DNA from 3 places in the Amycolatopsis sp. NPDC048633 genome. Region 3 is predicted to be linked to each of the others. Evidence: riboswitches for the same ligand, from Rfam matches in the RefSeq annotation. Region 3 holds a riboswitch; each other region holds the start of a gene.
What was found. A riboswitch is a leader RNA that binds a small molecule or an ion and turns the genes downstream of it on or off. The one in region 3 is predicted to bind S-adenosylmethionine.
Positions count from the first base shown of each region.

Region 1: another riboswitch for S-adenosylmethionine. It lies ahead of AB0C38_RS47850 (ATP-binding cassette domain-containing protein); the one in region 3 lies ahead of thrC (threonine synthase).
Region 2: another riboswitch for S-adenosylmethionine. It lies ahead of AB0C38_RS09505 (aminotransferase class V-fold PLP-dependent enzyme); the one in region 3 lies ahead of thrC (threonine synthase).

Region 1 is NZ_JBEZHS010000061.1:15,214-25,332, reverse strand. Features, by position in the region: gene AB0C38_RS47865 (ABC-F family ATP-binding cassette domain-containing protein) at 1-1,617, opposite strand, end outside; gene AB0C38_RS47860 (ASCH domain-containing protein) at 1,622-2,044, opposite strand; gene AB0C38_RS47855 (4-(cytidine 5'-diphospho)-2-C-methyl-D-erythritol kinase) at 2,041-3,003, opposite strand; gene AB0C38_RS47850 (ATP-binding cassette domain-containing protein) at 3,074-4,084, opposite strand; SAM riboswitch class I at 4,293-4,383, opposite strand; gene rsmA (16S rRNA (adenine(1518)-N(6)/adenine(1519)-N(6))-dimethyltransferase RsmA) at 4,521-5,357, opposite strand; gene AB0C38_RS47840 (transglycosylase family protein) at 5,474-6,898, opposite strand; gene AB0C38_RS47835 (TatD family hydrolase) at 7,187-8,023, opposite strand; gene metG (methionine--tRNA ligase) at 8,034-9,830, opposite strand; partial or broken gene AB0C38_RS47825 (PadR family transcriptional regulator) at 9,883-10,119, shown strand, end outside.
Region 2 is NZ_JBEZHS010000003.1:177,525-187,643, forward strand. Features, by position in the region: gene ileS (isoleucine--tRNA ligase) at 1-1,916, shown strand, start outside; gene AB0C38_RS09485 (penicillin-binding transpeptidase domain-containing protein) at 1,993-3,615, shown strand; gene AB0C38_RS09490 (helix-turn-helix domain-containing protein) at 3,813-4,496, shown strand; gene AB0C38_RS09495 (potassium/proton antiporter) at 4,592-6,070, shown strand; gene AB0C38_RS09500 (M23 family metallopeptidase) at 6,295-6,951, shown strand; SAM riboswitch class IV at 7,034-7,148, shown strand; gene AB0C38_RS09505 (aminotransferase class V-fold PLP-dependent enzyme) at 7,186-8,574, shown strand; gene AB0C38_RS09510 (hypothetical protein) at 8,617-9,246, shown strand; gene lspA (signal peptidase II) at 9,322-9,915, shown strand; gene AB0C38_RS09520 (RluA family pseudouridine synthase) at 9,912-10,119, shown strand, end outside.
Region 3 is NZ_JBEZHS010000006.1:91,587-101,705, reverse strand. Features, by position in the region: gene AB0C38_RS14725 (PH domain-containing protein) at 1-480, shown strand, start outside; gene AB0C38_RS14720 (Uma2 family endonuclease) at 488-1,057, opposite strand; gene lepA (translation elongation factor 4) at 1,190-3,031, opposite strand; gene AB0C38_RS14710 (class I SAM-dependent methyltransferase) at 3,147-3,767, shown strand; gene AB0C38_RS14705 (VOC family protein) at 3,764-4,138, opposite strand; gene AB0C38_RS14700 (DMT family transporter) at 4,162-5,025, opposite strand; gene rpsT (30S ribosomal protein S20) at 5,380-5,640, shown strand; gene holA (DNA polymerase III subunit delta) at 5,714-6,694, opposite strand; SAM riboswitch class I at 6,831-6,964, shown strand; gene thrC (threonine synthase) at 6,977-8,242, shown strand; gene AB0C38_RS14680 (ComEC/Rec2 family competence protein) at 8,416-10,119, opposite strand, start outside.

The sequences.
Region 1 (10,119 bases), on a different contig from region 3:
GTGCAGCTGGTCGAGCTTGCGCTCCAGCCGGCCCAGGTCCTTCTGCGCCGCCCGCAGGTCCGCCGCCGACTTCTTCGCCTCGGTCTTCGCCGCCGTCGGGGCCGCCGCGGCCGCCGGTTCCTTGGCGAGCGCGCGGCGGTTCAGGTACTCCTCGATGCCGCCCGGCAGGTGGGTGATCCGGCCGTCGCCGAAGAGGGCGACGATCGTGTCGCAGACGCGTTCGACCAGGTACCGGTCGTGCGAGACCACGATCATCGTGCCCGGCCAGCCGTCGAGCAGGTCTTCCAGCTGCTGCAGCGTGTCGATGTCCAGGTCGTTCGTCGGCTCGTCGAGCAGCAGCACGTTCGGCTCGGCCATCAGCAGCCGGCACAGCTGCAGCCGGCGCCGCTCGCCACCGGACAGGTCCCCGACCGGCGTCCACTGGCGGGCCTGCGGGAAGCCGAGCTTCTCGCCCAGCTGCGACGCCGTCATCTCCTGCTTGCCGAACACCACGCGCCCGGCGACCTGCTCGATCGCCTGCAGCACCCGCAGGTCGGCGGGCAGGTCGTCGAGCTCCTGGCGCAGGTGCGCGAGCGCGACGGTCTTGCCCTCGATCCGCCGGCCCGTCGAACCTTCGACGTCGCCGCCGAGCAGCTTGAGCAGCGACGTCTTGCCCGAGCCGTTGATGCCGACCAGGCCGATCCGGTCGCCGGGGCCGACCCGCCAGGTGACGTGGTCGAGCAGCGTCCGCTCGCCGACCGTGTACGTCGTGTCTTCCAGCTCCAGCACGGTCTTGCCCAGGCGCCGCTTCGCGAACGCCATCAGCTCGACGGTGTCGCGCGGCGGCGGCACGTCCGCGATCAGCGCCTCGGCGGCGTCGATGCGGTAGCGCGGCTTCGACGAGCGCGCCTGCGGGCCGCGGCGCAGCCACGCCAGCTCCTTGCGGGCCAGGTTCTGCCGCTTCTCCTCGGCCGTCGCGGCCAGCCGCGACCGCTCGGCACGCGCGAAGATCCAGTCGGCGTAACCGCCTTCGTAACTCTCGACGCGGCCGTGGGCGACTTCCCAGGTCACGCTCGCGACGGTGTCGAGGAACCACCGGTCGTGCGTGACGACCACGACCGCGATCCGCCGGGTCAGCAGGTGGTCGGCGAGCCACTGGACACCTTCGACGTCCAGGTGGTTGGTCGGCTCGTCGAGCACGACGAGGTCGAGCTCACCGGTCAGCGCGGCGGCCAGCGAAACCCGGCGCCGCTCGCCACCGGAGAGGTTCGCCGTCGGCGTGTCCAGCCCGATCGCCGTGATGCCGAGCCCGTCCACAATGGACCGGACGCGCGCGTCGGCCGCCCATTCGTGCTCGGCGCCGTAGCGTTCGAGCACGACCTCGCCGACGCTGCTGCCGTCCGGGAGCTCGGTCCGCTGGGTGACCACAGCCATCCGCAAGCCGCCGACATGGCTGACCCGGCCGGAATCCGGCTCGGCCAGTCCGGAAAGGACTTCCAGGAGCGTGGTCTTGCCACCTCCGTTGAGGCCGACGACGCCGATGCGCTGCCCGGCCGCGACGCCGAGCGACACACCGTCCAGGAGCGGGCGCACCCCGTAGGACTTGCTCACCGCCTCCAGGTTGACCAGGTTGGCCATCCGCTCAGCCGATCCTCTCTTTGGGAAACACTGTCACGATGACGAACCGCGTCGCCACGACCTGCGTCGTGTCGTCCACGGTGAACTTCGGATCTTCCAGCGCGGCGCGCATTTCCGCACCCTGCCAGTAGTCCGTGTGACCGGCGCGCCACTCGGCAACGCTCGTGAAGCCTTCGCCCTCGTCGATCGCGTGCTGCAAGTCCACTTCGGACAGTGGGATGACGCGCACTTCGGTCGTCTCGAGGATCGCCAGCCCCTCGCCCGCCGAGTCGATCATCAGCTCGCGCTCGCCGACGACGGGCAGCTCTTCGCCGTACTTCTCGTATTCGACGACCAGGCCGGTGGTCGAAGTCTTTTCGCCGCGCAGGATCGCCGCGACGAGCTTGTCGCGCAACGGTCCCGGAAACGCGAACTCGGCGTGCTTCACGCGTGCACCCGCGGCGGCGCCGGGCGCGGCGCGTCGTCCCCGCCGACCACGCGGGCGCCGGGGACCGGGCCGTGCGCCACCCGGACCGTGCGGCACACCCCCGCACCCGACAGCTCCGCGGCGACCTCGACCGCCGAATGCGCGTCCTCACAGAGGAACGCGCACGTCGGGCCGGATCCGGAGACCGTGCCGGCGAGCGCGCCCGCGTTGACGCCGGCTCGCAGCGTCCGGCGCAGCCCGGGCCGCAGCGAAACCGCCGCCGCCTGGAGGTCGTTTCCCAGCAGCAGCGCCAGCTGACGCGGGTCGCCCGAAGCCAGGGCTTCGACGACCGGGGTGTGCGAGCCGATCCGCGGCGGGTTGCCGTCGGCGCGCAGGCGGTCCAGCTCCTTGAACACCTTCGGCGTCGACAGCCCTTCCTGGTCGAAGGCCAGCACCCAGTGGAAGGTGTGCCGCGACAGCACCGGGACGAGCTGCTCGCCCCGCCCGGTACCCAGCGCGGTGCCGCCGTAGAGCGCGAACGGGACGTCGCTGCCCAGCCCGGCGGCGATCTCGGCCAGCTCGTCGCGCGTGACGTCGAGGTTCCACAGGCTCGCCAGCCCGACCAGGGTCGCGGCCGCGTCGGCGCTGCCGCCCGCCATGCCGCCCGCGACCGGGATGCCCTTGCGCAGCACCACCCGGACGTTCGGCTCTTCGGTGCGGCCGACGTGCGCGGAAAGCGCTTCGACCGCGCGCCAGGCGAGGTTGGTGCCGTCGGCGGGCACCGAGCCCTCACCCTCGCCGTAGATCTCCAGGCCCGGCTCCTCGGTGACCGCGACGGTCACCTCGTCGGTCAGCGACAGAGCCTGGAACACGGTCACCAGCTCGTGGTAACCGTCTTCGCGCAGGTCGTCGACCGCCAGGTGCAGATTGACCTTGGCCGGGACCCGGACGGTGACTGGGGGCGGGACTACAGCGAGCACCCGACCAGCCTACGTGCCCGCGAAAACGCCCCGATGTGACGTGCACATCGGGGCGTTCCGGCGTTCGAGGTCAGGCAGCGACGCCCTGCGGGCCGCGGGCGGTGTGCGTCACGTGACCGCCGCGCTCGGTGACCCACGCCAGCGCCGCGTCGGCCCGCTCGCCGCGGACGCCGAGGCGGAACCGGCCGACCGGGGTGTCGCCGATCCGGGTCAGGCCGCCGCCGATGGTGGCGAACTCGACGTCGAAGCGGCCCGCGGCCTCGGGCAGCAGCGCGCCGACCGACGCGAAGCCGACCAGCACGACGTCGACCGAACGGTCGTAGCGCGCCGACTGCGCGCGGGTGGTCTCGATGGCCGGCAGCAGCGCCTGCGCGGTGCGGCTGGCCGGGTTCGAGATCAGGTCGAGGACGGTGCCGCGCTCGACGACCGTGCCGTCTTCGAGCACCGCGACGTCGTCGCAGACCCGGCGGACCACGCCGGCGTCCGGCGTCGTGACCACGATGGTGGTGCCCAGCTCGGCGCGGGCGCGGTCGAGCACGGTGAGCACCGCGCCGGCCTCCTCCGGGTCGATGCCGGCGGTCGGGTCGTCGGCGAGCAGCACCGCGGGCGCCGCGGCCAGCGCCTTCGCGACCGCGACGCGGCGGAGCTGGCCCTCGGTCAGCTCGCCGGGACGCTGCGTCGCGCGCTGCGTCAGGCCGACGAGGTCGAGCAGCGAGCCGACCCGGCTGCGGCGCTGCGGGCCGTCGATGCCGAGCTGCTCCAGCGGGGAGGCGATGTTGCCGGCGATCGTGCGCTCGGCGATCAGCTCCGGCTTCGTCGAGACGACGCCGAGCTGGCGGCGGATCTCGCGGAGGCGGCGGCCGTCGAGGGTGCCGGTGTTGAGGCCGTCGAGGCGGACGACGCCGCGGTCGGGCCGCTCCTGCAGCGCGATGCAGCGGGCGAGGACGGACTTGCCCGACCCGGCGGGACCGACCACGCCGAACAGCGAGCCGGCCTGGACCTCGACGCTGACGTCGCGCAGGGCGACGACCGAGTTTCCGTTGGTGGCAAAGGTTTTGGACAGGTTTTCGACGGTGATCACGAAGGCTCCAGAAAACGGGGCGCGCAGAGAAGCGCGTCCGGCCGCAAGCGAGTGTCCGTCCTTTATGGACGGTGCGTGAAGAAGAGGTGTGACGGGTCGGGCAAGCTCAGTGGGAGCGCCGACATGCGGTCACGGAGCGGCGGCCTTCGTCGACGACGCGACGCTTGGTCAGGAGCAGGGGGCGAGCTACCCTCTTCATCGGAAACGGCCTCCATCGGTCCTGGCGGTAGCACCTTCCCTGTGGAGGGTGGTTGCTGCGACTTCGGCGAGCCAGGTCTCTCAGTCGCTCGGGATGGACGTACTGAGTAAAACCGATCCCGAGGAGCGAAAGCAAGCGTGTTGGCCCAGATCACACGAGTGGCGGTGTCCGGATCGCGAGATCGCACGTCAAGAGGCGTATTTTCGCCGGGCCCCGTTGACTTCCACTGTGGACGTGCTAACGGGCGGCGGCCAGCCGGGCGAAGTCGTGCACGCCGAGCTGCTCACCGCGGGTCTTCGGGTCGATCCCGGCGGCCGTGAGCAGCTCCCCGGCCCGCTCGGCCGAGCCGGCCCAGCCCGCGAGCGCGGCGCGGAGCGTCTTCCTGCGTTGTGAGAAGGCGGCGTCCACGAGGCCGAAGAGCCGATCGCGGTCGTCCGACGCCGGAGCGTCACCGCGTTCGAAGGCGACGAGCGCGGAGTCGACGTTCGGCACCGGCCAGAACACCGAGCGCGGCACGGCGCCGACCTTGCGCGCCGGGCCGTACCAGGCGAGCTTGACGCTCGGCACGCCGTAGATCCGGCTGCCGGGGCCGGCCGCCATCCGGTCGGCGACCTCCGTCTGGACCATCACGAGGCCGGACGTCAGGGACGGCACCTCGGCGAGCAGGTTCAGCACGACCGGGACGGCGACGTTGTAGGGCAGGTTGGCGACGAGTGCGGTCGGCCGGGGGAGGTCGTCGTTGGTGATGCGCAGGGCATCAGCCGTGATGACCTGGAGCTTGCCGGCGACCTCAGGCCCCCGGTCGGCGACGGTCTTGGGCAGCCGTTCGGCGAGCTTGGGATCGATCTCGACGGCGACGACGTGCGCACCGGTGGCGAGCAGGCCGAGGGTGAGCGACCCGAGCCCGGGCCCGACCTCGAGGACGACGTCACCCGGACCGACCCCGGCGAGCTCGGCGATCCGGCGGACGGTGTTGGGATCGTGCACGAAGTTCTGCCCGAGCTTCTTGGTCGGCCGCACGTCCAGCTCGGCCGCCAGCCCGCGGATCTCGGCAGGTCCCAACAGTTCAACCACCGGACGAGCTTACCGATCGTGGTCGGACCCGGTTCCGCTCGGTGCAAGTAGTCGTGGCAGACCCGCGAACGCAAACGGCCCCCGCCCGGACAGGACGGGGGCCGTTTCGCGGAAGATCAAGCCTTCTTGCCGCAGACCGGCCAGGCGCCGTAGCCGCCGCGGGCGTCGCGGACCTTCTCCGCGACCGCGATCTGCTGCTCGCGCGAAGCCTGGTGCGGCAGGTTCGCGTACTGGTCGCCGCCGTAGGCGTCCCACGTGCGCTTGTCGAACTGGAGACCGCCGTAGTAGCCGTTGCCGGTGTTGGTGGCCCAGTTGCCGCCCGACTCGCACTTGGCGATGCGGTCCCACGAGGACGCGTCGCCGATGGCCGGCTCCGGAGCCTTCTTGGTACCGACGTGGACGATCTTCGGCTTGGCCGGGGTCAGCTCCTTCTCGGAGACCGACTCGCGCGAGACCTCTTTGCCGTTCTTCTGCGTGACCTTGTAGGTCACCATCTTCTCGCCGGGCGTGCCGGGGTCCTCGACCTCGGTCTTGCCCTTCTCGAGGTTCGGGTCGTCGACGCGCTGCTCGGGCGGGTCGATGGCTTCCTTCTGGTTCACCATCGAGACGCCGGTCCGGCTGATGTGGACCTCGGCGCCGTCGGTCAGCTTGACGTCCAAGCCGCCTTCGGCCGCGTCCTCCGGGCCGAGGGTGAGCTTGTACTCACCCAGGAACTCCTGGGTGGTGACCGCGGTCGTGGTGACCTGCTTCGGCTCGTTCGCGCCGTCGTAGAGCGTGATGTGCTTGAGGGTCTTGATCTCGACGGTGGCGCCCTGGAGGGGCAGCTCGCCGTCCTTCGGCATCGACATCCACGTGCCGGGCTTGTCCATGCCCGCCATGCCGAGCTGGCCGAGCGCGTCGCTGAGGTGGGTCGCGCGGACCCAGGAGGTGTGCTCCGCGCCGTCGACGATCAGCTTCAGCTGGCGGCCGCGCTCGAGCTTGATGACGCCGCCGTCGCCGACCTCGGCCTGCGGGGACGGGGAGAGCGAGTCGTGCGCGCCGACGGACAGGCCCGCGTCTTCCAGCACCTCGCCGACGGTGTCGCCGAACGAGTGCACGGTCTGCTGCTGGCCGTCGACGTCGACGGTGATGCTCTTGTTCATCGCCAGCGCGGCCGCGCCGCCGCCGGCGACGCTGATCATGACGCTGAGGACGGCACCCTTGAGGAAGCGGCGCTTCCAGACCTTGCTGGTCTGGCGGATGCTCTCGTCCATCGCGGCCCGCTTGGCCTGCGGGGACGCGGTCCGGTCCGCCTCGATCTCGTCAGGGAAGACGATCGGCGGCAGGTACGTCGTCTCGGCGTTGATGAGGCGGATCAGCTCGTCGACGTCGACGTCGATCTCGGCCATCATCGCGTCGGCGTCGGGGCCGAGCGCGGCGAGGATGTCCTGCTGCGTGATGTTCGGGTCGTCGGAGAAGTCGAGCTGGCCGTAGGCGGTTTCCTCGTAACGACGATCGAGGACGGCCGCGGAGCGCGCTCCAGCCTGTCTGCTACCTGTCACCGGTGTCGTTCCCTTTCCCAAGACGCCGTTCGGGGCGGCGTCTTTACGTCTGGGCCCGCAGCCGGCGCCATCGTCACGGTCCCGGTCGTACCTACCCGGTTCCGCTTCCCCGACGTGCACTGACGTGACTGTGGGCGTAACAGTCGGCAACTGCAGTCTGCAGTACCGACCGGCACGATCACGGGACAGTAACGGGTCCCGCCGGGTTGCGCAAACACCCCCCGGAGTGTCGTGATCCCCGTCACTCCATCAGGTGGACGATCAAGGAACCCTGATGTCGCAATGCGTTCACCCCGTTGTGACACTGGGGAGTCGGTAGACCCGTTCGGCCGTGGTCCGGACCGATTCGGCGACTTCGTGGACAGCTTCGCCCCTGAGTGCCGCCAGGTGACGGACGGTGTAGGCGGCGCCGAACGGCTCGTTCGGCCGCCCACGGAACGGGTGGGGGGTCAGGAACGGCGCGTCGGTCTCGACGAGGTACTGGTCCGCCGGGCAGAGCCGCGCGGCCTCGTGGAGCCCCTTCGCGTTCTTGAACGTCACCGTGCCCGCGAAGGAAAGGACATAACCCGCGTCGAGGCAGCGGCGGGCGATTTCCGCGTCCCCGGAAAAACAATGGAAGATTACGGCATTCGGCGCATTCTCTTCGGCCAAGATGCGCAAGACGTCTTCGTGGGCGTCGCGGTCGTGGATCATCAGCGGCTTGTCCAGCCGCTTGGCCAGGTCGATGTGCCAGCGGAACGCTTCCTGCTGGGCGTCGTGCGGCGAGTAGTCCCAGTAGTAGTCGAGGCCGGTCTCGCCGACCGCGACCACGCGCTCCTGCGCGGCCAGGCGCTCCACTTCGGACTTTTCGGCCTCGCCGAACCCCTTGGTCCGCGTCGGGTGGATCGCCACGGCGGCCCAGACCCGGCGGTCCCAGGTGGCGGCCTCGGCGGCCCAGCGGGCCGAAGCGAGGTCGTCGGCGACCGTGACGACGCGGGCGACGCCGGCGCGCTCGGCGCGGTCGACCAGGGCCTTGACATCGGCCGCGGTGACCGCGCCGCACGCGTCGAGATGGGTGTGCGCGTCCACCACCGACACCGGGAGCCGGTCCGGGACCGGCGGCAGCTCGCGCTTCTCGTCACCCATGCACTACCTCTTACTCTTTGACGATCGGGGCCCACTCCGGGCCGGTCTCACCCAGCGCCGGGTCGAGCTTCGTGAACAGCGGCGACGGCTTGGCCAGGGGCTTGCCGACCTCGATCGGCTTCGACTCCCACTTGGCCTGCTCGCCCGCGTAGTCGCCGGTGAGGATCGGGTTGACCCGGCCGGCGATGTCGAGGTCCTCGACCTCGCGCAGCTCCGGCTGGGCGGCCCAGACGCCGGTGCCGCCGAGGGCCTCGTGGACCTTCTGCGCCGAGTGCGGCAGGAACGGCGTCAGCAGCGTGTTGGCGTCGGAGACGACCTGCAGCGCGGTGTGCAGCACGGTGTCGCGCCGCGTGGGGTCGTCCTTGAGCTTCCACGGCTCCTGGTCGGAGATGTACTTGTTCGCCGCGGTGACGACCTTCATCGCCTCGCTCGCCGCCAGCTTGAACCGGGACCGGGCCAGGTGCGCGCCCGCGGTGTCGAAGGCCTTGCGGGACAGGGCCTTCAGGTCCTCGTCGGCCGCCGTCGGGGCCTCCGGACGCGGGATCGCGCCGACGTTCTTGTGCGCCATCGAGATGGACCGGTTGACCAGGTTGCCCCACTCGTTGGCCAGCTCGAAGTTGGTCCGGCGGACGAACTCGTCCCAGGTGAAGTCGGTGTCCTGGGTCTCCGGGCCGGCGACCGAGATGAAGTACCGCAGCGTGTCCGGGCCGAAGTCGCGCAGGAAGTCCTCGACGTAGATGACGCGCCCGCGCGAGGTCGAGAACTTCGAGCCGCTCATGGTGAGGAACTCGCTGGAGACGATCTCGTCCGGCAGGTGCAGCTTGCCGTACTTGCCGGCCTCACCGCCCTTGTCGCCCTCGCCGTTGTGCCCGAAGAGCAGCGCCGGCCAGATCTGGGCGTGGAAGGTGATGTTGTCCTTGCCCATGAAGTAGTAGGAGCGCGCGTCGGCGTTGTTCCACCACTCCTGCCACGCGTCCGGGTTGCCGGAGCGGCGCGCCCACTCGACGCTGGCCGAGAAGTACCCGATCACGGCGTCGAACCAGACGTAGAACCGCTTCATCGGCTGGTCGCTCCAGCCGTCGAGGGGGATCTTGACGCCCCAGTCGAGGTCGCGGGTGATCGGCCGGGGCCGCATGTCGTCGATCAGGTTCTTGGTGAAGTTGAGGACGTTCGGCCGCCAGTCGTTCTTGGTGCCCAGCCAGTCGCCGAGGGTCTTGGTGAACGCCGGCAGGTCGAGGAAGTAGTGCTCGGTCTCGACGAACTTCGGCGTCTCGCCGTTGATCCGCGACTTCGGGTTGATCAGCTCCGCGGCGTCGAGCTGGTTGCCGCAGTTGTCGCACTGGTCGCCGCGCGCGCCGTCGTAGCCGCAGATCGGGCAGGTGCCCTCGACGTAGCGGTCGGGCAGCGTGCGGCCCGTGGAGGGGCTGATCGCGCCGCGCGTGGTCTTCGGCACGACGTAGCCGTTGCGGTGCAGCGCCAGGAAGATCTGCTGCGTCACCTCGGCGTGGTTGCCGGTCGTGGTCCGGGTGAACAGGTCGTAGGAGAGGCCGAGGCCCTGCAGGTCGTTGCCGATCTGGCGGGTGTACTTGTCCGCCGTCAGCTGCGGGGTCGAGTTTTCCTTGTCCGCCTGGACGGTGATCGGGGTGCCGTGTTCGTCGGTGCCGGAGACCATGAGCACCCGGTTGCCGGCCATTCGCTGGTAGCGGGAGAAGACGTCGGAGGGGACGCCGAATCCGGACACGTGGCCGATGTGGCGGGGGCCGTTGGCGTAGGGCCAGGCCACCGCGGTCAACACTGGGGTGCTCATACCTTATTAGCCTACGGAGGGCGTCACACGCTTTGTCGAGAGGGAGGCCCGGTTGTCGGCGACACGGTTGCTCGTGCTCGGGGTGGTGCGGATGTACGGCCGCGCGCACGGCTACCAGGTGCGGCGCGAGCTGCTGAGCTGGTCGGCGGACAAGTGGGCCAACGTCCAGCCCGGGTCGATCTACCACGCGCTGAAGAAGATGAGCACCGAAGAGCTGCTGGAGCAGGTCGACGTCGAGCCGGGCGAGGGCGGCCCGGACCGGACCGGATCGCCTACCGGGTCACCGAGG
Region 2 (10,119 bases), on a different contig from region 3:
CCTACCCGCACTGCTGGCGCTGCCGGAACCCGCTGATCTACCGCGCGGTTTCGTCGTGGTTCGTCGCGGTGACGCAGTTCAAGGACCGGATGGTCGAGCTGAACCAGCAGATCACCTGGTACCCGGAGAACGTCAAGGACGGCCAGTTCGGGAAGTGGCTGGAGAACGCGATCGACTGGTCGATCTCCCGCAACCGCTACTTCGGCACGCCGATCCCGGTGTGGCAGTCCGACGACCCGGCGTACCCGCGCACCGACGTCTACGGCTCGCTCGACGAGCTGGAGGCCGACTTCGGCGTGCGGCTGGACAACCTGCACCGGCCCTACATCGACGAGCTGACCCGGCCGAACCCGGACGACCCCACGGGCGCGTCCACCATGCGCCGGGTCCCGGACGTCCTCGACGTCTGGTTCGACTCGGGCTCGATGCCCTACGCCCAGGTGCACTACCCGTTCGAGAACGCCGAGTGGTTCGAGCACCACTACCCGAGCGACTTCATCGTCGAGTACATCGGGCAGACCCGCGGCTGGTTCTACCTGCTGCACGTGCTCGCGACGGCGCTGTTCGACCGGCCGGCGTTCCGCGCCTGCGTCGCGCACGGCATCGTGCTGGGCTCGGACGGCGCGAAGATGTCGAAGTCGCTGCGCAACTACCCGGACGTCAACGACGTGTTCGAGCGCGACGGCTCCGACGCCATGCGCTGGTACCTGATGGCGAGCCCGATCCTGCGCGGCGGCAACCTGGTCGTCACCGACAAGGGCATCCGCGACGCCGTCCGCCAGGCCGTGCTGCCGCTGTGGAACTCGTACTACTTCCTCGCGCTGTACGCGAACGCCGAGGGTGTGGAAGGCAAGTGGCGCACGGATTCGCCGAACGTGCTCGACCGGTACGTCCTGGCGAAGACGCACGAGCTGGTCACCGACGTCGAGTACGCGATGGACAGCTACGACGTCGCGGGCGCGTGCCAGACCGTGCGGGACTTCCTGGAGACGCTGACGAACTGGTACGTCCGGCGCTCCCGCGACCGCTTCTGGGCGGGCGACAAGGACGCGATCGACACGCTGCACACCGTGCTCGAGGTGACGTCGCGGGTCGCGGCGCCGCTGCTGCCGCTGACCACCGAGGTCGTCTGGCGCGGGCTCACCGGCGGCCGCTCGGTGCACCTCACCGACTGGCCGAACGCGCTCGACCTGCCCGCCGACGCGGCGCTCGTCACCGCGATGGACCGGGTGCGGCAGGTGGCGTCGTCGGCGCTGTCGCTGCGCAAGAGCAACAAGCTGCGCGTGCGGCTGCCGCTGTCTTCGCTGGTCGTGGCGGCCGGCGACGCCGAGTCGATGGCGCCGTTCGCCGACATCCTGCGCGACGAGGTGAACGTCAAGGCGGTCGAGCTGACCACCGACGTCGCCGCGCACGGCGGGTTCGAGGTCGCGGTCAACGCTCGCGCCGCCGGCCCGCGCCTGGGCAAGGACGTCCAGACCGTGATCAAGGCCGTCAAGGCGGGTGACTGGTCGCTGCAGGGCGACACCGTCGTCGCGGCCGGGATCTCGCTGCGGGAAGGCGAGTTCGAGCGGCGGCTGGTCGCCAAGGGCGGCGGCGCGGCGGCGGAGCTGCCCGGTGGGTCCGGGCTGGTCCTGATCGACACCGAGGTGACGCCGGAGCTGGCGGCCGAGGGCCTGGTCCGCGACCTGGTCCGGGTCGTGCAGCAGGCGCGCCGCGACGCCGGGCTGGACGTCGCCGACCGGATCTCGCTGACCGTCGATGCGCCTGCCGACGTCGTCGAAGCGGCTCGGACGCACCAGGAGTTCCTGGCGTCGGAGACGCTGGCGACGTCGGTGACCCACGCCCCGGTGGCCGACGGCTCCGCCGGCACGGTCGGCGACGGCACGAAGGTGACGGTCTCGGTCGCAAAGGCCTGACGCCCGCCGCGGGTGGCCGGTAAGATCGGCCGGCCACCCGCGGCGGTGGCGTTCCTTGGGGGAGGGGTACGCGGAAATGAGTCCTGCCAAGAGACGCGGCGTCCTGATCGGCGGCGCGCTGCTCGTGGTCGTGGTCGTGGTGGCGGCGTTCTTCGTGCTGAACGGCGGGGGAGCGACGCCGGAAGCGGAGGCCGGGGCCACGAGCGTCGAAAGCCCGGGCGCCCTCGACCCGCACTCGGCGATCACCGAGTACCTGCAGGATCTTGCCGAGAACAACACCGACGCGGCGAGCCGGCTGACCGACGCCGCCCCGGCGGCCGCGGTCGCCCTGCGGGACGCGCGGAACACGCTGAACCCGTCGTCGATGACGGCCAAGCTGACGGTCCTGCAGCCGACCCCGGCCGGGGGGACGCAGACGGGCGGGACGTTCAGCCTGGCGTGGGCGCTGAAGCCGGGGAAGGTCTGGACCTACGACGTGCCGTTCCAGCTGGTCCAGACCGGCGGGAAGTGGCTCGTGCACTGGGCGCCGTCGCTGCTGCACCCGAAGCTGGAGGCGGGCCAGCGGCTCGTGGTCAGCACGGCCGTGCAGGACACGACGGCCGTGGCCGACCGCGACGGCAAGCCGCTGCTCATCAGCGGGTCCGCCGGCCTGCGCGCGGTCGAAGGCGACCCGGCGCCGCTGCTGCGTTCGGCGCTCGGGGGACAGGTCACGGCGGCGGCCGGCGGCGGCTTCGCCGTCGAGCGCGTCGACACCGGTGGCAAGAACGTGGAGACGCTGTTCGGGAAGGCCGACGGCGAGGCCAAGACGCTGACGTCGAGCCTGAGCCTGGCCGCGCAGAGCTCCGCGCAGGCCGCGGTGAACAGCTACCAGGGCTCGGCGATGCTGGTCGCGCTCGACACCGGTTCGGGCGACATCCTGGCCGTCGCGCAGAACGCGGCCGCCGGGAACGCACCGAAGGCGCTGCACGGCCTGTACGAGCCGGGTTCGTCGTTCAAGATCGCGACGTCGGTCGCCGCGGTCCAGCAGAGCGGCCTGAACGCTGCCTCGCCGGTCGACTGCCCCGGCGTCGCGACCATCGGGACGCGGACGGTCAAGAACGAGGGCTTCGAGCTGGGCGCGACGAACCTGCAGACGGCGTTCGCGCGGTCCTGCAACACGACGTTCGGGCAGCTCGCGCTGGCCCTGCCCGCCAACGGGCTGCAGAAGGCGGCCGACGAGCTGGGCCTCAACGCCGACTACGAGATCCCGGGGATCGACACCGAGCTGGGCAAGGTGGAGCCCGCGGCGAGCAAGGACGAGCAGGTCGAGGACGGGTTCGGCCAGGGCCGGATCCAGGCGAGCTGCCTCGGCGGCGCGCTGATGGCGGCCACGGTCGCGTCCGGCAAAGCGATCACGCCGCGGCTGTGGCACGACCTCGAGACGACGGTCGTCAAGGGTTATTCGCCGCCGCCGGCGTCGGTGCTCGGCCAGGTGCGGAAGATGATGCGCGCGGTGGTGACCAGCGGAACCGGTCGTGGTGCCGCGGGCGCGGGCGAGGTGTTCGGCAAGACGGGCACGGCCCAGTTCGGCGACGGCTCGGACGCCACCGGCTGGTTCGTCGGGTACCGCGGGAACGTCGCGTTCGCGGTGGTCCTGGAGGACTCGAACGACTCGGGCCCGGCGGTCACCCTGGCCGCGAAGTTCCTGAAGGCCCTCTAGCCCCCCCGTACCCGGAGGGTCGGTTCGCGTACCCAGGGAGTCGGCTCACGTACCCAGAGGGTCGGCTCACGAGCCGACCGTCCAGGTACGCGAGCCGACCCTTCAGGTACGCGAGCCGACCGTCCAGGTACGTGAGCCGACCGTCCGGGTACCTCGCTTCGGCCGCGGGCGAAGGGTGGCCGCCGTACCGTGGTCGCATGGAGACGATCGCTCTCGCCGAGGTCGCCGCGGTGCTGGCCGACCCGAGCCGCGCCACCATGTGCCTCGCCCTGCTGGACGGGCGGGCCTGGACCGTCGGCGAGCTGGGCAAGGCCGCCGGGATCGCGCTCTCCACGGCCAGTGAGCACGTCACCCGGCTGGTCGACGCCGGGTTCGTCGTCCGGGTCAAGCAGGGCCGGGCCAGCTACGTCCGGATCGCCGACCCGCGCGTCGCCGAGCTGATCGAGCACCTGGCCCAGCACGCCGAGCACCGGCCGGTGACCGGGCTGAAGTCGTCGCTGCGGGTGAAGCGGCTCGGGTTCGCACGGACCTGCTACGACCACCTCGCCGGCGTGCTCGGCGTCGCCGTCCGCGACGGCATGCTCGCCACCGGCCTCCTCGACACCGCCGACGGGCTGACGCTGACCGGGCGTGGCCGCGAGGTGCTGGCCGGTCTCGGCGTGCCCCTCGCCGCCGGGCGGCGGCCGCTGCTGCGCGACTGTCTGGATTGGACGGAGCGCCGCGACCACCTCGCCGGCGCGCTGCCCGCGGCGCTGCTCGACCGGGCGGTCGAAGCCGGCTGGGTCGGCCGCGACGGGCACCGCGCGGTGAAGATGTTTCCGGCGGCGGAGAAACCCTTCGCCGCACTCGGTGTCGATCTCGCCGCGCTCGGTGGGCCTTAACACACCACGCCCTCGGCGCGCCCCAGCGGTACACGAAGGAGTTAACTCGCCCGCTTCACTATTCTGAGGGCCCACGGCACTCGGAGGGAGGCGGCATGGACCAGCTTCCCGTGCTGCTCGGCGTCGGCGGCGCCGTGCTGCTCGCCTCCGTGCTCGCCGTGCGCGTGTCGATCCGGCTGGGCCTGCCTTCGCTGCTGCTCTACCTCGCGATCGGGGTGCTGCTGGGCGAGGCCGGCTTCGGCATCCGCTTCGACAACCCGGAGCTGACCCAGTCGCTCGGGCTCGCCGCACTCGTCATGATCCTCGCCGAAGGCGGGCTGACGACGCGCTGGTCGGCGGTGAAACCCGCACTGGGCATCGGGATCGCACTGTCCACTGTGGCCGTTGTGGTGAGTGTCGCGGTGACCGGCGCCGCCCTGCACTGGCTGCTGGGCCTCGACTGGCGGTTCGCGCTGCTGTGGGGCGCGGTGCTCGCGTCGACCGACGCGGCCGCGGTGTTCTCGGTGCTGCGCTCGGCCGGGATCGGAAAACGGCTCACCGGAGCGCTGGAACTCGAGTCGGGCATCAACGACGCGCCGGCGTACATCGCCGTCGTGGTGCTGGCCGAAGGCACCACTGTGGACTGGACGCTCCCGCTGCTGGTGGTCTACGAGCTGGGCGCGGGCCTGGCCATCGGGCTCGCCTTCGGCTGGCTCGGCGGGATCGCGCTGCGCCGGGCCGCGCTGCCGGCGACCGGCCTCTACCCGCTGGCCACGGTCGCGGTCTGCGTGGTGGCGTACTCGTCCGGGCAGCTGCTGCACGCGTCCGGGCTGCTCGCCACCTACGTCGCCGCGCTGGTGCTCGGGAACTCGCGGCTGCCGCACCGCTCGGACACGCTGTCGTTCGCCGAAGGGCTCGGCTGGCTGGCGCAGATCGGGCTGTTCGTGCTGCTCGGCCTGTTCGCCTCCCCGGGCCGGGTGCTCGAGGCGGTGGTGCCGGGCCTGGTCGCCGGGGCCGTCGTGCTGCTGCTGGCCCGGCCGATCTCGGTCGTGCTGGCCATGCTGCCGTTCCGGTTGCCGTGGCGGGAACAGGCGTTCCTGTCGTGGGCCGGGCTGCGCGGCGCGGTGCCGATCGTGCTCGCCATGATCCCGCTGTCGCAGGGGGTGCCCGGCGCGCAACGGCTGGTCAACGCGGTGTTCGTGCTGGTCATCGTGCTGACGCTGCTCCAGGGCGCGACGCTCGGGCCGCTCGGGCGGTGGCTCGGGCTGGCGAAGAAGTCCGAGGCGCACGAGATCGAAGTCGACTCCGCGCCGCTGGACGAGCTGGGCGCCGAACTGCTGCAGGTCCGCATCCAGCCCGGGTCGAAGCTGCACGGCGTGTACCTGTCGGAGCTGCGGCTGCCGGTCGGCGCGACGGTCAGCCTGGTCGTGCGCCAAGGCGCCGGCTTCACGCCGCAGAAGACCAGCCGGCTCCAAGAGCACGACCAGCTGCTGGTGGTCACGACCAGCGAGGTCCGCGACACCGTCGAACGCCGGCTCCGCGCGGTGGACCGGGCCGGCCGCCTGGCCCGCTGGAAGGGCGAGTCGGGTCGTTAACCCGTTCGTGGTCGTGGCCGTGCCGTGACCGATCGGACGACTCGGTCGTCGCGGACCTGCTCGTTGTCCGGTCGCTGTCCGGTTCTCGTGCTGACCTGGTGATCTTCTTCCACGAGGGTGAACTCTGCCCGTCAAGATCTTCCCGATGATCCAACCTTTGGCCTACTGTGCGCTCGATCCGGTTAGTTCGAATGGGTGAGCGTTAGGCCAAAGGAGTACGCACGGTGACGAAACTGCACGTTCGTGGGGCGGTTCTGGCCGCCGCGATGACCGCCGCTCTCGGACTGGCCGCCGCGCCGGCCGCGACCGCCGAGGTGGCTCCGTTCCCGGTGCTCGCCCTGCCGTTCAAGGCCGGTCAGCAGGTCTACTCGGCCGGCATCCACTCCGACGACGGCGACACCGGCGTCAAGAACGCCATCGACGTCAGCCCGGCCGACCGCACCGTGCGCGCGCCGCTGGCCGGCACCGTGCACCTGCAGCACTGCGCGGGCGGGGACTGGGTGACCATCGACCACGCCGGCGGCTGGCGGACCGGGTACTACCACATGGAGGGCATCGCGGTCACCGACGGTGAGCACGTCGAGGCCGGGGCCGAGCTCGGCTCGACCGGCAACGCGCTCCCGTGCGGCGGCAGCAGCACCGGCGCCCACGTGCACTTCACGCTCTGGACCCTGCCCGACGCCCCGGCGGCGAACTGGGACGGCGTGGCGTTCGACCGGTTGTCCACGACCGTTGCCGCCGTCAACGGTGAGGCGGTCGACGGGAAGACCATCGGCGGCTGGCTCTTCACCGCGGGAACCGAGCAGTACACCGGCACGGCGACGCACCTCGCCGACCACGCCGTGACGCAGCTGCCGGGCCACTTCCGCGCGAAGCTTTGAGCCTTCACTGTGTGTGAGCGGCGTCTCAGAATGTGAGGCGGGGGTTGGCCGCCGGCGCGATTCTCGGTTACCTTCTGACTCAGGTCATGAGTGCCAGCGCGAAGCCCCGGCTTGCTGGCCGGCAACCCTCCTACCGCGGTGGGGTGCCCCGGGTGAAGACCGGGCCGGTCGCGCCGTGCGACGGGCAAGCGCGGGCCCCTCGTCGGGGTCCCCCGGACCGCCGAGGAGGCACCGATGACTCTCGCCATCGACCGCACCAGCACGACCACCGCCCCGGAAACCGCGCCGGCTGTCTTCGCCGCTCCGGCCGAATCCGCCGGAACCCTTGCCGCACAAAGCGGCCCGGCCGTCGCCGGAGCCTCGCTGCGGGTCCCGCTCGTCACCGGCGAAACCATCGGCTACGCCAACCTCGACCACGCCGCGAGCGCCCCCTGTCTCGAGGCGGTCCGCAGTGCGGTGGACGAGTTCCTGCCCTGGTACGCCAGCGTCCACCGCGGCGCCGGGTTCGCGTCGCAGGTCTCGACCCGTCTCTACGAGCGCACCCGCGACGTCCTGCGCCGCTTCGTCGACGCCCGCCGGACCGACACCGTCGTGTTCACCCGCAACACCACCGACTCCTTCAACCTGCTCGCCCGCAGCCTGCCCCGGCACACGACGGTGATCGTCTTCGACACCGAGCACCACGCCGCGCTGCTGCCGTGGCAGGGGCCGAACGTCCGGCGGATCCCGACCCCGCGCACCCGGCTCGCGGCAGTGTCCGCTGTGGACGAAGCGCTCGCGGATTCCCCGCAGGGGCCCCGGTTGGTCGTGGTCACCGGAGCGTCCAATGTGACCGGTGAGCTGCTGCCGGTGGCGGAGATCGCCGCCGTGGCGCGCAGGCACGGCGCCCGCATCGCGCTCGACGCCGCCCAGCTGGCCCCGCACCGCCGGATCTCGATCAAGGAGCTGGACGTCGACTACGTCGCCGTGTCCGGCCACAAGCTGTACGCGCCCTTCGGTGCGGGCGCGCTGATCGGCCGCGCCGACTGGCTGCGCGCCGCCCGGCCGTACCTCGCCGGTGGTGGCGCGACCAAGCTCGTCACCGAGGACGCGGTGGTCTGGAACACCGGGCCCGAGCGCCACGAAGCCGGCTCGCCCAACACTGTCGGCGTGTACGCGCTCGGCGTCGCGTGCGAGAAGCTGAGCGAGAACTGGGACGCCGTCGTGGCGCACGAGCAGGCGCTGCTCACCCGGCTGCGCAAGGGTTTGGCCGGCATTCCGGGCTGCGCCGAGCTGCGGCTGTTCGACGCGCCGGTCGACCGCGTCGGCACGGTCAGCTTCGTCGTCGACGGCTTCGACCCGGGCTGGCTGGCGGCAGTGCTGTCCGCCGAGTACGGCATCGGCGTGCGCGACGGCGCCTTCTGCGCCCATATCGCGGCCCAGCGCCTCATCGGCATCACCGGCGGCGACGGCCGGCAGGCGGTCCGCGTCAGCCTCGGCCTGGGCAGCACCGAGGAGCACGTCGACCGCGTGGTGCTGGCGCTGCGCCAGATCGTCGCGCGCGGGGCCCGCTGGGAGTACGCGAAGGTCGACGGCCGCTGGGCTCCGGTGGGCGACCCGCGGGAGCTGCCGCCGTTCTGCTGAGCGCGGGCCTCGTAGTCCTGGCGGCGGCGCTATCCTGCCCCGATGGGGGATGGACGACGATTCTGGTTCCCGTTGGCCGCGCTGGGGTTCGCCCAGCTCGTGATGGCCGTGGTCGCGCTGGTCCCGGACGCCCCGGCGGCCGGCGAGTTCGTGAACATGCGCGGCTACCAGATGTCCCAGGAGCTCCACGGCCTGGCGGTCGGCGGGGTCGGCGGCACCGGCGGCTGGTACTCGACCGGCGCCGTCGCGGTGGACGTCGTGCCGCCGGCGGCGCTCGGCTGGCTCGCCGGTCTCGCTTGCGTGGTGCTCGCCGTCGCGGGCTGGTACTGGCTGAGCCTGCGCCGGGCCGGCACGCCGCCGCGGCCCGTCCGGTTCGTGCTCGGCACCCTGGGCGCCCTGGTGGCCCTCCCGCTGCTCGACCTGGTCGGCGCCGTGGAGCTGCGGCTCTCCGGTGACGTCCGGGGCGAGCTCGTCGCGGCACTGGGGCTGCTGGTGCTGGCGGCCTACGAGCGCAGCTGGTTCGTGCTGGCCGTGACCGTGGTGTTCATGCTGGTCAGCGTGCTGTTCCCGACACCGGTGACCGGCACGCTGAGCGCGGCGGGCGTCCTGTTCACCGCCGCCTTCGCGGTCCTCCTGCGGCGCCCCCACGACACTGCCGCCGACACACCCTGACCAGCCGTGGACAATGGACGGGTGAGCACCGAGCCCAGCCACTCCGAACCCGACGCCGACACCGCCGCCGAGGCGGTGCCCGACCCCGCTGCCGACGCGCCGGAGAACCCCGGGGTCCCGGCGAAGCCGCTGCTGCCGAAGCGCCGCGTGGGCTGGGTGTTCGCCATCGCGGTCGTGTTCTGGGCGATCGACCTGGTGACGAAGAACCTGGTCGCCGCCAACCTCGAAGGCAAGGAGCCGGTCCGGATCCTCGGCGGGCTCATCTACCTGCAGGTGATCCGCAACCCGGGTGCGGCCTTCTCGATGGCCACCGGCATGACGTGGGTGCTCGCGCTGGTCGCGCTGGCCGTCGTCATCGCGATCATCTGGCTGTCCCGGCGGCTGCGCTCGATCGGCTGGGCCATCGGCCTCGGCCTGGTGCTCGCCGGCGCCACCGGCAACCTGACCGACCGCATCTTCCGCGCGCCCGGCGGGCTGCAGGGCCACGTCGTCGACTTCATCTCGGCGTTCGCCCCGAACGGCAAGGGCTTCGCGATCTTCAACATCGCCGACTCGGCGATCTGCGTCGGCGGCGCGCTCATCGTGCTGCTGTCGCTGCTGGGCAAGGACTACGACGGCACGTCGACCAAGGACAAGAAGAAGACCGAGAAGCAGGAGGAACAGGCGTGACGTCGCGGATGCTCCCGGTGCCCGACGGGCTCGACGGGATGCGGGTCGACGCCGGCCTCGCCAAGATGCTCGGGCTGTCCCGCACGGTCGTCGCCGAGCTCGCCGAATCCGGTGCGGTGCTGCTGAACGGCCAGCCGGCCGGCAAGTCGGACCGGCTCACCGCGGACGGCCTCCTGGAAGTGACCCTGCCGGAGCCGGCGAACC
Region 3 (10,119 bases):
GGCCTGGTGCGTGACCTCTCGCCGTGGCTGGTCGGCGGCGCCTACGCGGCGACCGTGCTCATCGCCGTCGTGGCTTTCCGCGCCTCTCGCGCCCGCATGCTCAAGCGCGGCTTCGAGGGTCTGCAGGACCTCACCGTCGGCGACGAAGGCGTCCGCATCCCCGCGGGCACGCTCAGCACGCGAGTGGTGCCGTGGTCGCAGATCGCCGACGTCAACGTCCGCCGTTCGGCCCGCTTCGGCGACGGCTACCTGCGCGACGCGCTCTGGCTCGACCTGGTCACCGGCGGCGGCGTCGAGAGCTCGGTGCAGCGGTACGCACCCCGCGGCCGGCTCGCGCCCGCGCCACCGCAGAGGCGGCAGTTCGAGCAGACGGCGATCCTCGACCCGGCCCTGTTCGACGCGGTGGTCGACCGGCTCCGGAAGGAGCTGCGGAACCGGCAGCTGCACGCCCAGCTCCGCGGCACGCCCCGCATCCGCTGACTCGCGGTCAGCCGAGCCGGCCCAGCAGTTCTTTCGGCACGATCCGCACCGGGAACGGCCGCTCGGCCTCGAACGGTTCGTCACCGGCCGCCTTGCCGACCTGCTGGTAGTGGCCGTCTTCGTCCAGTTCGAACACGATGAGCGCGGGCTCGACCGGATCGATCACCCAGTAAGCGGCCACGCCCAGCCGCTCGTAGACCGCCTTCTTGGTGTTGAGGTCGTGGACCGCGGTGCTCGGCGACAGCACTTCGACGGCCAGTACCGGTGGCACCGGGAGATCCTTCTCCGTGAAGTCCTCGTCCCGGCCGACCAGAACGTCCGGCTGTAGCTCGATCTTGTCACCGTGATGTACCGCGAACGGCGCCCCGACGACGTAAAACTCGGGCGGGCACGCGGAGTCGAGCACACCATAGAGCCGGTACCCGATCGTCTGGTGTCTCAGACCAGGTGCGGGGGTCACGATGAGCACCCCGTCGATGAGTTCATATCGTCGGCCGCTGTCGGGCATCCCGTCGAGGTCGTGCACCGTCAGGGGGCCCGAATCGGCGGGATGCTCGATGTCTGCCATGACCGTCATGGTGCTCTCCTTTCGCTCTTCGCACCAGAGCACACCAGAGAGCACCGACAGAAACCGCATCGAACACGGGTTCGGCGCCCATATTCACGCGGAGGCGTGAATATGGGCGCCACTGTCACATCACTGCGACACTTATTTCTTGTTCTTGCCCGAGTCCTCAGTGGACAGTGCGGCGACGAAGGCCTCCTGCGGGACCTCGACCCGGCCCACGGTCTTCATTCGCTTCTTGCCTTCCTTCTGCTTCTCCAGCAGCTTGCGCTTCCGCGAAATGTCACCGCCGTAGCACTTGGCCAGAACGTCCTTGCGGATCGCGCGAATCGTTTCGCGGGCGATGATCCGGGCACCGATGGCCGCCTGGATGGGCACCTCGAAGTTCTGCCGCGGGATCAGCTCACGGAGCCGGTTCACCATGCGGTTGCCGTAGGCGTAGGCGTCGTCCTTGTGCACGATCGCGGAGAACGCGTCCACACCCTCGCCCTGCAACAGGATGTCCACCTTGACCAGGTCCGCCGCCTGCGTGCCGGCCTCTTCGTAGTCCAGCGACGCGTAGCCGCGCGTACGCGACTTCAGCGTGTCGAAGAAGTCGAAGATGATCTCGCCCAGCGGCAGGTTGTACCGCAGCTCGACCCGGTCCTCGGACAGGTAGTCCATGCCGAGCAGCTGGCCGCGCTTGTTCTGGCACAGCTCCATGATCGTGCCGATGAACTCCGACGGCGCCAGGATGCTGACCTTGCTGAGCGGCTCCAGCACCTTGTCGATCTTGCTGCCGGTCGGCCAGTCCGACGGGTTGGTGACGTGGATTTCCTTGCCGTCGTCCAGCACCACGTCGTAGACCACGTTGGGCGCGGTGGAAATCAGGTCGAGGCCGAACTCGCGCTCGAGCCGGTCGCGCGTGATCTCCAGGTGCAGCAGGCCGAGGAAGCCGCAGCGAAAGCCGAAGCCCAGCGCCACCGACGTCTCCGGCTCGTAGTCGAGCGCGGCGTCGTTGAGCTGGAGCTTGTCCAGCGCCTCGCGCAGCTCGGGGTAGTCGGAACCGTCCACCGGATACAGTCCGGAGTAGACCATCGGCTTCGGTTCGCGGTATCCCGCCAGTGCTTCCTTCGCGCCGTGGCGCTCGGACGTCACGGTGTCGCCGACCTTCGACTGGCGGACGTCCTTCACGCCGGTGATCAGGTAGCCGACCTCGCCGACGCCGAGTCCCTTGCTGGCCTTCGGTTCCGGCGAGATGATGCCGACTTCCAGGAGCTCGTGGGTGGCGCCGGTGGACATCATCTTGATGCGCTCGCGTGGCGTGATCTTGCCGTCGACGACCCGGATGTAGGTGACGACGCCGCGGTAGGTGTCGTACACCGAGTCGAAGATCATCGCGCGGGCCGGTGCGTCCGCGTCGCCCTGCGGCGCCGGGACCGACTTCACGACCTCGTCGAGCAGCGCGCCGACGCCGATGCCGGTCTTGGCCGAGACCCGCAGGACGTCGTCCGGCTCGCAGCCGATGATGTGGGCCAGCTCACCCGCGTACTTGTCGGGGTCGGCCGAGGGCAGGTCGATCTTGTTGAGCACCGGGATGATCTGGAGGTTGTTCTCCAGCGCGAGGTAGAGGTTGGCCAGCGTCTGCGCCTCGATCCCCTGCGCGGCGTCGACCAGCAGGACAGCGCCTTCGCACGCCTCCAGCGCCCGGGAGACCTCGTAGGTGAAGTCCACGTGGCCGGGGGTGTCGATCATGTGCAGGACGTGGTCCTGGCCGTCGACCTGCCAGGGCAGCCGGACGTTCTGGGCCTTGATGGTGATCCCGCGCTCGCGCTCGATGTCCATCCGGTCGAGGTACTGCGCGCGCATGGCCCGCTCTTCCACGACGCCGGTGAGCTGCAGCATGCGATCGGCCAGGGTGGACTTGCCGTGGTCGATGTGCGCGATGATGCAGAAGTTCCGGATGAGCTCCGGAGGCGTGAAGGTCGTGTCGGCGAACGTCGTCACTCGAATGAGTCCTCGGAAAGTCGGGGATGGCCACCTCTATGCTCCCATGGCGCTCCGGGTGCGGGTGGGGGTCATCCCCGATGCGAGCCCACGTGATCCGTGGTGCCCTCGAAGTATGAGCACTTCGCACCAGCCGGCACCACCTCCCCAGCCGGATCCAGGCGGCTTCGGCCGCGTCCTCGACCGTGCTTTCGGTCACCCTTCCGGAGCCCTCGGCCGCCTCGGCGGCTGGGTGATGGCGCGCGGCAACGCCGCCACCGAACACCGCATCGTCGACTTGGCCAAGATCGAACCGGACGAGACCGTCCTGGTCGTCGGACCCGGCCCCGGCGTCGGCCTGGACGCCGCCGCGCGGCTGGCCGGGCGCGTGATCGGCATCGACCCCTCGCCCGAAATGCTCGCGCTGTGTCACGAGCGGTGCGGCGACCGCGTCGAACTGCGCGAGGGGTCGGCGGCGCACACCGGCGAGCCCGACGAGTCCGTCGACGTGGTGCTGACCGTCAACAACGTCATGCTCTGGGACGACCGCGCGGCCGGGTTCGCCGAGCTGGTCCGGGTGCTGCGCCCCGGCGGACGCCTGCTGCTGTCCGCGCACGAGAAGGAGCTGCCCGTGAGCAGGCACGTCTTGGCCGACGAAGCCGCCGAAGCGGGCTTCGCCGACCTGCAGACCTGGACCTGGGAACCGCCCGGCTTCGCCGCGCTGGCCGCGCAGTTGCGCGCCGTCAAGCCCGCTTAGCGGGTGTCCGTGCGGATCGGGTGACCTTCGGGCACCTCGACCAGCACGATCCGCGTGCCGTCCGGATCGGCGATCCAGGCCTCGTCGAGGCCCCACGGCTCGCGCTGGGCGTCCCGCACCGGCTCCAGGCCCTTCGCCTTCAGGTCGGCCAGGGTGCCGGCGAGGTCCCGGACCTGCACCCAGAGCACCAGGTCGGGCGACGAACCCGTCTCGCCCCGGCCGGAGACCTCCAGGGAACCGTGGCCGAGGAAGAACACCGTCCCGCCGGGGAACTCACGCTCCACAGCCAGGCCGAGGGTGTCGCGGTAGAACGCCGTCGTCGCGTCGACGTCGCGCGGGCGGATCAGCAGCCGGCTCTTCAGGACTTCCATCCGACCATCCCTACCGGACGCGCTCAGGCGGCCGCAATCGCGGCGATGCCGGAGAGCACGATCACCGACCCGGCGAGCCGCCGCACGGCGTCACGCTCACCCAGCACCAGCCAGGCGGCGAGGCCGCCGAGCACGATGCTCAGCTCCCGGGCGGGCGCGACCAGGCTGACCGGCGCCATCGTGAGAGCGAACAGCACGAGGATGTACGCGATCGGCGAAAGCAGCCCGACGACCAGCACCTCGCGGCGCTGCTCGCGCCAGATCCGCGTCACCTCGGCGCGGCCGGCCAGGGCGCCGGGCACGAGCATCACGCTCTGCAGGACCGAGCCGAGGCCGAAGTAGACGACCGGGGGCACGCCCAGGCCGGTCACCGAGTGCGCGTCCCAGAGGGTGTAGCCGGCGATGAAGGCGCCGGTCAGGAGGCCGTAGACGATCCCGGCGCGGCGCCCCGCCACCGGGCCGTCCTTCCGGCCCGTGCTGATCACCAGCACTCCCGCGATGACCAGGAATGCGCCGACCAGGCCGAGCCAGCCGGGCCGTTCGCCGAGCACGAGGACGGCGGCGAGCACCGACAGCAGCGGCCCGGTGCCCCGCGCGACCGGGTAGACGACGGAGAGGTCGCCGACGCGATATCCGCGCTGCAGCACGATGCCGTAGGCGATGTGCAGCACCGACGTGACCACGGCCGCCACCAGCCAGCTCCACTGTGGACGTTGCGGCTCGACGACCAACAGCACCACCGTCACCGGCAGGAGCACGACCGCGGAAGCCGTGTAGTAGAGCCAGACGAACTGGGTGCCACCGGAGGAGATCCGCTTGGCGGCCAGGTTCCACGCGGCGTGCACGACGGCGGCGATGAGGACGAAGGACAGTGCGGTGGTGTTCATGGGACCCCTTACGGGTTTTCGCGCGCGCGAAAACCGGGTCCTCCAGGCTTTTGCCCCGTCAGATGAACGGCAAGTCTTCCGGACCCGCCGATGGTGCCGCTCGGACCAGGCCCACCGGTCCTGGTTGTGTGGTGCGGTGCGCGGACCGGCGACGGAACCCTAGGCACTACCGGCGTCCACCGTACTCCTGGTGATCGGCACCGCGCAGATCCCGGCGGCGGGGGTCGCGGGCCGGGCTGTTAAAGTTGTCGCTCGTTGCCGTGCGGCATTCCGTCATGGAGGAAACCCGCTCTTTCGAGCGGGGCCACTTGAGCGCGGCGGCGAATCTCACCCGAGTGAACCAGGAGTTGCCCTATGGCCAACATCAAGTCGCAGATCAAGCGCATCACGACGAACGAGAAGGCGCGTCTGCGCAACCAGGCGATCCGGTCCTCGGTGAAGACCGCGATCCGCAAGGTCCGCGAAGCCGCCGAGGCCGGCGACAAGGCCAAGGCCGTCGAGCTGCAGCGCGACGCCGCCCAGAAGCTGGACAAGGCCGTCTCGAAGGGCGTGCTCCACGCCAACCAGGCCGCCAACAAGAAGTCGGCGCTGGCGAAGCGCGTCAACGCGCTCTGAGCTGGTTGATTTCTGGGCTGTTGATTTTCCAAGAAGGCCCCGGCTCCGGCCGGGGCTTTCTTCATGCCCGGGGTCAGCGGTCGCCCTTGGCGGCCGCCACCTGGAGGACGGCGCGCTCCAGCGCGTAGCCCGGGTCGGCCGCCACGCCCTTGACCTCGGCGTTCAGCCTCGCCACGACCCGCATCGCCGTCGCCAGGCCGTCCTGGTTCCAGCCCCGGGACTGGCCCTGGGCCTTGCGGATCTTCCACGGCGGCATGCCCAGCTCGCCGGCCAGCTGGTTCGGGTTGCCCCGGCCCGCGCCCGAGACGCGGGCGATCGTGCGAACGGCGTCGGCCAGCGCGTCCGCGACCAGGACGTGTGGGACGCCCAGCTGCATCGCCCAGCGCAGCGACTCCAGCGCCGCCGAGCGGTCACCGCTCACGGCCTTCTCCGCCACCGCGAACCCGGTGACGTCGGCCCGGCCGCGGTGGTAGCGGTGGACCGCGTCCGCGTCGACGGTCCCGCCGGCGTCCGCCACCAGCTGCGTCGCCGCCGAGGAGAGTTCCCGCAGGTCGGAGCCCACTGCCTCGAGGAGCGCGGCGACCCCGGCCGCGTCGATCTTGCCGCCCACCCGGCGCACCTCGTGGCGGACGAACTGCTCCCGCTCGGCGGGCTTGGTCAGCTTCGGGCACTCGGTGATTTCGGCGCCGGCCTTCTTCAGCACGGCCGGCAGCGACTTGCCCGCCTTGCTGCGGCCGCCGCCGGTGTGCACGACGACCAGCACGATGCCGTCCGCCGGGTCCTTCAGGTAGGACGCCACGGCGTCGGCCAGCTCCTGCGAGATGTCCTGCGCCGACTCCAGGACGATCACGCGGCCTTCGCTGAACAGCGACGGGCTGACGAGTTCGGCCAGCTCGGGGGCTGTGAGATCGGACACCCGGACGCGGGTCAGCTCGGCCGTGGCGTCGATCGCGCGGGACGCGGTGAGCGCCTCACGGACGGCGCGCTCGATCAGCAGTTCTTCCTCACCCAGGACCAGGAGCAGCGGGGCCGGGGCGGTGGCTTGCGCGGTCACCCGAGGATCCTCTCACTTGCGGTGTCGTGCGCCCGCTCCGGTGATGTCGAGCGGGCACCGTGGCACGGCTCGAGCGTCATGTCGTACGGTGTCTTCGAGGCAGCGCTCGTTCTGGTGCGCGCCGACAACTGAATACCGCTCATCCAGAGGGGCAGAGGGAACGGCCCGACGAAGCCCCGGCAACCGGCGTACAGCCTGTCATCCCGCGATCGCGGGATAGCTGACGACCACGGTGCCAATTCCGGCCCGCTTCGGCGGGGCAGATGAGGAAGGAACCTCGCGATGACCGCAACCCTCGGCACGACCTCCACCACGAAGACCCCGGATCTCGGACCGGCCGTCGAACTGGTGTCGAAGGAAGAGGGCCACCGGCAGCCGCTCGCCCCCGAGTTCGTCTCCGCCGAAGACTTCTCGCCGCTCGAGGTCGCCTACGACTTCGGCCGCGTCCGCCGCGAAGACATCGAGGCCGGCCCCAAGAACATCTGGCGCTACAAGAAGCTCCTCCCGGTGCCGTCCAACGTCGAAGAGATCCCGAACACCGAGCCCGGCGCGACCCGGCTGATCCGCGCCGACCGCCTCGCCAAGGAGCTCGGCCTCAAGCGTCTGTGGGTCAAGGACGACACCGGCAACCCGACGCACTCGTTCAAGGACCGCGTCGTCGCCGTCGCGCTGGCCGCGGCCCGCGAGTTCGGGTTCGAGGTGCTCGCGTGTCCGTCGACCGGCAACCTGGCCAACGCGGTCGCCGCCGCGGCCGCCCGCGCGGGCTGGAAGTCGGTCGTGCTGATCCCGAAGACCCTCGAGCGCGCCAAGATCCTCACCACCGCGGTCTACGACGGCGACCTGATCGCCGTCGACGGCAACTACGACGACGTCAACCGCCTCGCCACCGAGCTCGCCGGTGAGCACCCGACGTGGGCGTTCGTGAACGTGAACGTCCGGCCGTACTACTCGGAAGGCTCGAAGACGCTGGCCTTCGAGGTCGCCGAGCAGCTCGGCTGGCGCATCCCGCCGCAGATCGTCGTGCCGATCGCCTCCGGTTCGCAATTGACCAAGGTGGACAAGGGTTTCCGCGAGCTGGGCCAGCTCGGTCTCGTGGACGCCAGCCCGTACAAGGTGTTCGGCGCGCAGGCCACCGGTTGCTCGCCGGTGTCGGCCGCGTTCCGCGCCGGCCAGGACGTGGTCCAGCCGGTGAAGCCGGACACGATCGCCCGCTCGCTGGCGATCGGCAACCCGGCCGACGGCCCGTACGTGCTCGACATCGTCAACCGCACCGGCGGCGCGATCGAGGACGTCAGCGACGAAGAGGTCGTCGAAGGCATCCGGCTGCTGGCCCGCACCGAAGGCATCTTCACCGAGACCGCCGGCGGGGTCACCGTCGCGACGGCGAAGAAGCTGATCGAGTCGGGCAAGCTGGACCCGGAAGCCGAGACGGTGCTGCTGATCACCGGCGACGGCCTCAAGACCCTCGACGCGATCGAGAACCACGTCGGCCCCAAGGCGACGGTCCCGGCTTCCGCCGCGGCCGTGAACGAGGCGCTCGGCTACTGACATCCGCGCACCGGGGCGGGCCCACCTGGCTCGCCCCGGTGAGTGCCTCCTTCCGGGCTGTTGTCGTGGTCGCACGCGTCGAAAACCTCGCCGATGAAGGCGGACAGCGCTGGGTGAGACGCCGGATGACTGACGAACGCAGCCACCACCCGGCCCGCCCGGTACGACCGGGCTCAGCGGCGAGGCGGGCCGCGCGGCTCGCCTCGGCGTGCTGTCGCCGGGCCTGCTGGGTCGCCGACCACCGCGGTGTCGCCGTCCACGTCGGTCCGGGTGACCAAGGCGCCCAGCGCGGTCAGGGTGTCCATTGTGGACTTGTTGGGGTGCCCGTAGGTGTTGCCCGCGCCCACGCTGACCAACGCCACCCGGGGCGCCACCGCCGCGAGGAACGCCGGCAGCGAGTAGCGCGAGCCGTGGTGGGGGACCTTCAATATCTCCGCCTTCAGGTTGTCGCCGTCGGCCAGCAGGTCGGCCTGGGCCGCCAGCTCGACGTCACCGGTCAGGAGCACCCGGCCGGCCGGGGTCTGCGCTCGCAGGACCACCGAGCTGTTGTTGATCGTCGTGCCGTCCTGCTGCCCGGCCGAGCGAGCCGGGACGTAGCGCGGGCCGAGCACGTCGAGCGCCAGGCCGGGCCACGCCAGCCGCTCCCCCGGCGTCAGCTCCACCAGGGGCACGTGCTGCCGGCGAGCCTCCTCCGCGACCTGGCGCCACGCCCACTCCGGCGCCCGCCCCGGGCCGACGGCGATCCCGCCGACCGCCCGGCCGTCGAAGACCGACGAGAGCCCGCCGATGTGGTCGGCGTGCAGGTGGCTCAGCACCAGCAACGGGATCCGGTCGACGGCCAGCCGGTGCAGGCACTCGTCCACCGGCCCCGGCTCGGGTCCGGTGTCCACGACGACCGCGCGCCCCGGCTCCGCCGTCGCCAGCACGACGGCGTCGCCCTGCCCGACGTCGCACTCGACCATCGCCCAGTTCCGCGGTGGCCACGCCGGCGCGAGCACCCGGACCGGCACGAACACCAGCAGCGCACCGGTGACCAGCACCGCCATCACCAGCCGCACGCGCCGGTGCCGGGCGGCCAGCACCAGCACCACCAGCACGGCGGCGGCGAGCAGCCCGCCCGTCCAGCCGCCGGGCCAGGCGACGACCGCGCCGGGCGCCCGCGCGCCGTGCCGCGCCACCGTGATCAGCCACCGGGCCTCCGGATCGGCCAGGTGCACCAGGACCTTGCCGGCACCCGGCCACCACGGGCCGAGCACCGTCGCCAGCACGCCGAGCACCGTCGCCGGGGCCACCACGGGCGCGGCGAGGACGTTGGTCAGCACCGAAACCAGGCTCACCGTGCCCGCCATGCCCGCGAGGACCGGAGCCGTCACGAGGAAGGCCGCCAACGGGATCGCCAGTCCCTCGGCGAACCCCGGCGGGACGCCGCGACGAGCCAGCGCGGCGGCCCAGCGGGGCGCGATCAGGACCAGCCCGGCCGTGGCGAACACCGACAACGCGAACCCGAAGTCCGTCGCCATCGCCGGATCCGTCACCACCAGCACGCACACGGCGAACGCCAGCGCGGGCAACGCCGAGCCACGCCGGCCCAGCGCCAGAGCCAGCAACGCGACCGCCGCCATCACCCCGGCCCGCAGCACGCTCGGCTCCGGCCCGACCAGGACGAGGAAGCCGGCCAGGCACGCGCCGGCCGCCACTGCCGACAGCCGGGGCCCGAGCCGCAGCAAGCGCAGCACCAGCAGAACCGCGCCACACGCCACGGCGAGGTTTCCCCCGCTGACGGCGGTCAGGTGGGCCAGCCCGGCGGTGACGAACTCCTGCTCGACCCGCGTTGACAACCCGCTCGTGTCGCCCAGGACCAGACCCGGCAGCAGGCC